Regions from separate parts of the Caloranaerobacter longqiensis genome, predicted to be linked through region 2. Evidence: riboswitches for the same ligand, from Rfam matches in the RefSeq annotation. Region 2 holds a riboswitch; the other holds the start of a gene.
What was found. Region 2 has a riboswitch for thiamine pyrophosphate ahead of thiS (sulfur carrier protein ThiS). Riboswitches for the same ligand answer to the same signal wherever they lie in the genome.

Region 1 (3,354 bases), on a different contig from region 2:
AGGGGCTTTTTAGTATTAGAACTGAGGAGGTGTTTTTATGTCAAGAGTTTGCGAAGTATGCGGTAAAGGAAAAGTATCAGGTTTCAAAGTAAGCCACTCTAACCGTCATAATAAAAGAACTTGGTTACCAAATATCAGAAGAGTAAAAGCTATTGTTAATGGTACTCCAAAGAGAATAAGAGTTTGTACTAGATGTTTAAGATCAGGTAAAGTTGAAAGAGCTTTATAGTTTAAACGGCTTCCTAAATGTTGGAAGCCTTTTTATTTTGTTAAGTACTATACAAATACCAACCTACCCATATCAAGCTAAGTCCGATAAATGATAATATAACCCAGCTCGGTAACATATAAAAAATCAAGCTAATTAAAACAACTAATAAAAGCATTATTAACGTTCTCTTTATTTTTTTCAAAAATACCACCTCTATAACATTCTATAAAATACCCATCCAATCAAAATCAACAAAACCCCTAAAAAGAAAACCCATACTGATATAGGTACAACCTGAATCACAATTATTGCACCTATAACAGCAAGTAAAATACCAGTTATTTGTTTTATATTTTTCTTAAGAAATATTTTTCTCATATTAACCACTCCCTAAAGGCTACTATAATATATTTTATTCATTACATTAAATAATGTTACTACATATGATTTTTAAAATTAAAATGCGGCCAAAGGCCGCATCACTTTTAATCTATGGACTTTATGACTAAACATATTCCGTCTTCTACTTTAATAATTCCTGTATCGGATATTAGAGTATTACTTATACCAAGTGTTGAACTAAATTTAATATTCACTTTTTCTACTTCATATTCAAATCCTTTCAATGTAACCCCTAATAAATCTCCATTAAACGGAATAATTGAAACATATTTTTTATCGTCTTTATAAATAAATAACTCATCCTTTGTTATAAATATTTCATTATGGTCATCTATTATAGTAGCTTTAACTCCTCTTTGCAGTAAAGAATATAATAAAAATATGTTAGCTAAAGTATGATCTAGTCTTGTACCTGTGACCCCAACCAATACTATTTCATTAAAACCCTCTTCAATTACATAATTAATTGATAATTCAGTATCTGTTTTATCTTTTTTAGTGGGAAACTTTATAAATTTAACTTTATAGTCTTTTAATTTGCTAAATGTGTTTTTTTCTATAGAATCTAAATCTCCAATAACAATGTCTGGTATGCAGCCTGCTTTTACAACTAAATCCGCACCACCATCAGCACAAACAACTAAATCAACATCTTCACATAACCTCTTTATTATATTAAAATTTTCCATATTCCCACTTGAAACTATTAATGCTTTCATATTTCCTCCCAAGTTAACTATTTAATCTTTGGATTGGTTTATTTAATAATAATACTAATATTATTGATATAATCAATTCTATACCTAAATAGCTTCCATTATAGATTGCTGAATATACCCAAGGATTCATACCTTCTGGAGCAAACTCTGAAAAAAATATAACTCCAGATAATAAATGTGATATAAACCTACCAAATATAGCTACAAAAACTCCTATAAAAAGATTCAAATATCTGTTTTCTATTTTATTATTTAAAGATTTTGATATACCAGCTAGTCCTAAAAGTGCAAAAGCTATAGGATAATCTAATAAATATTGAATAGGATGTACAAAATAAAGACCCAATATTGACTGAATAATACCATAAACTAAACCTACGAATAACCCTGGCATTATTCCCCATCTTAAAGCAAATATAATTATTGGTATCATACTACCTGCAGTTACAGAACCGCCAAAAGGTGCTTCATATATCTTAATCATACTTAAGATTGAAGCAAGTGCTACCATAACTCCTCCTTCAGTTAACATTCTAATTTTCATACTTTTTCCCATAAAATACCTCCTTTAACCTCATCTAATTTTCTAAAAATAAAAGGCTTCCATAGCAAATAATGGAAGCCTTAGATGCAAATAAATAAAACATTACCACATAGGTAATGTTAAAGCTAACCACATTCCCTACGCTAGAATTACCTAGTTCAGGTTAAAGGGTCGAAACATAACGTTTCCTCTCAGCCAAGAAGGCTCCCCTAGTGGCATATTTTGTTTTTCATCTTCATTATAACAATAATATTTAATATTGTAAAGCAACAACTTGTTTAAATTTTCTAATCGTTTCAGCAATGTCATCTGATTTAAATATAGCGGAACCTGCTACTAAAACATTTGCTCCACATTTAACAACCTTATCTGCATTTTCTAACTTTATTCCGCCATCAACTTCAATATCAATATTTAAATTCTTTTCATCTATTAAATCTCTTAATTTTCTTATTTTCATTTCCATGTTACTTATAAATTTTTGACCACCAAAACCTGGATTTACAGTCATTATCAATACCATATCAATATCTTCAATAATATATTCAATAGTAGAAAGAGGTGTAGAAGGATTTAATGCAACACCGGCTTTAATACCATAACTTTTTATTTGCTGGATAGTTCGGTGTAAATGTACTGTTGCTTCTTGATGCACAGTAATAATATCTGCTCCAGAATCAACAAATTCTTTTATATACCTTTCAGGTTCTTCAATCATCAAATGAACATCAAAAGGTAACTTAGTTACTTTTCTTAAATATTTAATAACTGGTGGTCCAATAGTAATATTAGGTACAAATTTACCATCCATAACATCTAAATGTATTAAATCAGCTCCGCCTTCTTCTGCCTTCTTTATCTCTTGACCTAATCTACTGAAATCTGCTGATAAAATTGATGGTGCTATTTTAACCATATCTAATACCTCCTATTATTCCTAAGTTCCTCTAAAAACATCAAATAATTATTATATCTACTCCTACTAATTTTATTTTCTTCAACCGCTTTCTTAACAGAGCAATCAGGTTCTTTATAATGCCTACATCCAACAAACCTACAATCTGCACTAAACTCATTAATTTCTCTAAAATACAAACCTAAGTCTTCTTCTTTCATAAAATCAATATTTAATGAACTAAAACCAGGAGTATCAACCACCCAACCACCTACTTCTAGTTCCAATAGCTCTGCTCTCCTAGTAGTATGTCTTCCCCTATTAGTCTTACGACTAACTTCACCTGTTTTCAACTGCAAATCAGGCTGTATACTATTAAGTAAGGTTGATTTTCCAACTCCTGAAGGCCCTGCAAAAACTGTTATCTTATCTACTAATGTTTGTCTTAATTCATCAATCCCAACTCCTGAAATACAACTAGTATTAATAACTTTATATCCTGCATTCAAGTAGATACCATTCAGGAAACTTAATTCTTCCTCTGATATTAAATCTATTTTATTGAAACAGATAACTATATCTA
Region 2 (3,354 bases):
CTATTTCTTCAAAAGTCAATTTTTTTCTTTTAATTTTGTTCTCTATATTAAACCCACAATATGAACATCTATTTATGCAAAAATTAGAAAGATACAACGGTGTATAAAGAAGTATTGTTTTACCGAAATTTTGAATTGTTAATCTGTGTGCTTTTTGTGCCATCTCTTCTAAATGCTTTTCGGCTTCATTTGACAGAAAAGCCAAAAAGTCGTATTCATCTATTTTATCTTTATTTATTATCCTAAATATATCCGCTGATGTTATATTTTCCAAAAATTTATTAAATTCAAAATCCTTATATTTTAAATATTCTCTATAAAAACTCATTATTTCTCACCTTCGTTTAAAAATCCTGTAAGTGGTGAAGAAGCTTCAGCAAATCTTTTTTCAGGACCTAATTTAGAAGTATAAGCCAATCGCCCAGCTTCAACTGCCAATCTGAAAGCCTCTGCCATTTTAACAGGGTCTCCAGCAGTGGCAATAGCTGTGTTAACTAACACTGCTGCTGCACCCATTTCCATAGCTTCAGCTGCATCAGAAGGTTTACCTATACCAGCATCTACAATTACCGGCAAGTCTATTTCATCTATCATAATCTGTATCAATTCCTTGGTCTTAAGCCCTCTATTTGTACCTATAGGTGCTCCTAACGGCATAACTGCTGCTGCCCCAGCTTCAACTAGCCTTTTAGCAGCAATTAAATCTGGACTCATATATGGAAGCACTATAAATCCTTCTTTTGCTAATATTTCAGTAGCCTTTATAGTTTCGTAGTTATCTGGTAGAAGATATTTATTATCTGATATTACTTCTATTTTTATCCAATTTCCACATCCCAGAGCCTTTGCCAATCTTGCTATTCTTACTGCTTCTTCTGCATTTCTTGCACCAGAAGTATTTGGAAGTAAAATGCAGTCTTTAGGTATATACTCGAGAATATTTTCTTCTTTAGAATTTAAATCTACTCTTCTTAATGCCATAGTAATTACCTGTGTTTTGGAACTTTTTATAACATCTGGAATTACTTTTTTGCTTGGAAATTTACCAGTCCCTATAAATAATCTACTTTCTAGCTCGATTCCACCAATAATTAACTTATCCATAATCTATACATCCCTTTCATTCATAATAATTCTTAAAACGGTATTTGCCTGATGATTAGCTGCTATTCCCACTCTTGGTGCCATTAAACCACATCCAACTTTTGCTTCTTTTACCCCATCACCTACCAGATAAAAATTATCTTTAATTTTTCTAGTTACTATTGTATTATTAGAAAAGTAGCCAGCTAATCCAGAAGCAGCTACCACAACTTTTTCCGGCATTTTATTTAGTACTGTATTTACTAATGTTGCTTTAGAGTAAGGATTGTCAAAAGCTTCTACTATAATATCAACTTCTTTAAAAATTTCAGTAATATTGTTTTCATCTAAATACACATTTTTTATATCTACGTTTACAAATGGATTAATTTGAAAAATAATATCCTTCATAGCACATGTCTTATACATACCTATATGTTTTATAAAATACTGCTGCCTATTTAAATTACTAGGTTCAACGACATCAAAATCTACTAAAAGAAGTCTACCTATACCTATTCTCGCCAACGAAATAGCCACATTAGAACCGAGTCCTCCAAGCCCCGCAATACCTATGTATGCCTTTTTTACTTTTTCATGGACTCCAGGAGTATGACGTGCAATTAAAAGAGCTTCCAATTCATCTCTATCGGGAATTTCTCCACGTTTAATCAATGTTAATCTATCATTTTCCTTTAAAACCATATCTTCTTTTATAATAAATCCGTTTAGCACAACTATATCTGCATCTTTTTTAACAATATCTCTAACTTGAAAAGCTGTAGTACCTTCTGCTATATCAAATTTTCTTTCATTCAAAAATATTTTCAAATTAACCTCCTCCTACAAAACTTACTATTTCAACTTTGTCTTCTTTATTTAGTATTCTATCTGTATACTTTTCCTTAGGAACTATTTCAAAATTCACCTCGACAACAACTTTATCTTTATCTAGTTCAAGATTTTTAAGAAGTTCATCTACTGTTATTTCTGTTTCAAAGTTCATTTCTTTTCCATTGACTATCACCTTTCCACCTCCTTTCCGTTATTTTGATGAACTTAAAAGAAAAAGGGAAGCTATCTAACGCTTCCCTCATAACCAAATAAGTCTGTATAAATAAAAATCACAAATTCCTAGAGAATTTGTGATAAATTACAAACACAAACTTCCCTACGATGGCATTACCCACATCAGGTTATGAGGGTCAGAGATAACATCTCTTTCTCAGCCTATCACTATAGGCTCCCCTAGTTGTGCAAATATTCAGTTTTAATTCTACAAAAATTATAACATACGTTTTTCTCGTTTACAACCAATAAAATTATTATTTCATTAATCTACATTATCATTAATATTCAACAAGTCAGTAAGTTTATTACCAAAAACTGATTCAATATAAAGATTTTCTAAGTTCCAAAATTCTTTAAATTCTATATACTCTTTAATCGCTTTTTTATTATAATTAGCTTTTTTTATTGCACGAATCATGATATTTTTAGGAGTATGTTCCATATCTATAAACTCTATCATTTGAGTTGAATATCCTAATATTTCCAATACATTGCTCCTTATACTATCTGTAACCAAAGATGCAAGTCTTTCTTTTATTATCCCATGTTTTAGCATAGGCATCATTATAGGATTTTTAATTTTTGAAAACAGTTCATGCTGGCAACATGGCACAGAAAGTATTATCTTTGCATTCCACATTACAGCTTTACTAAGTGCATCATCAGTAGCAGTATCACAAGCATGCAATGTTACAACCATATCAACTTTTTCAAAACCATTAAATTCTTTTATATCTCCATGTATAAATTTAAGTTTATCATAATTTAAGTCTTTAGCTACATTATTACAAAAATTTATAACATCTTTCTTTAAATCCAGCCCTACTATATTAACATCCAAACCGAGAATATCGACTAGATAATAATAGAGTGCAAAAGTTAAATAAGATTTACCACACCCAAAATCGACTATATTAAAACTTTTTCCTATTTCTACCTTCGATATAACATCTGAAACAATTTCTAAAAATCTATTTATTTGCCTAAATTTATCATATTTTTTTGAATATATTTTACCCTTTTCATTCATTACTCCTAATCTTATTAAAAATGGACATGGTTTTCCCTCTTCTATCAAATAGTTCTTTTTACGATTATGACTTAAATCTACTAAACTCTTTGTTGGTTTTTTCTTAAGTATCTTAACTTTTCCCTTCTTGCTAATTAAAATCTGATAATCGGCTTCTGTTGTAAATAAAA

Region 1: it holds a riboswitch for thiamine pyrophosphate, as region 2 does, so the genes downstream of both, thiT (energy-coupled thiamine transporter ThiT) here and thiS (sulfur carrier protein ThiS) in region 2, are expected to answer to the same signal.

The regions. Positions count from the first base shown of each region.
Region 1 covers NZ_JBFWFX010000003.1:91,390-94,743, reverse strand. The annotation lists gene rpmB (50S ribosomal protein L28) at 38-229, shown strand; gene AB4Y15_RS03850 (hypothetical protein) at 425-589, opposite strand; gene AB4Y15_RS03845 (thiamine diphosphokinase) at 697-1,332, opposite strand; gene thiT (energy-coupled thiamine transporter ThiT) at 1,346-1,888, opposite strand; TPP riboswitch at 1,994-2,097, opposite strand; gene rpe (ribulose-phosphate 3-epimerase) at 2,130-2,792, opposite strand; gene rsgA (ribosome small subunit-dependent GTPase A) at 2,795-3,354, opposite strand, start outside.
Region 2 covers NZ_JBFWFX010000011.1:68,117-71,470, forward strand. The annotation lists gene thiH (2-iminoacetate synthase ThiH) at 1-328, opposite strand, end outside; gene AB4Y15_RS09855 (thiazole synthase) at 328-1,104, opposite strand; gene thiF (sulfur carrier protein ThiS adenylyltransferase ThiF) at 1,108-1,914, opposite strand; gene thiS (sulfur carrier protein ThiS) at 1,916-2,110, opposite strand; TPP riboswitch at 2,235-2,343, opposite strand; gene AB4Y15_RS09870 (class I SAM-dependent methyltransferase) at 2,417-3,354, opposite strand, start outside.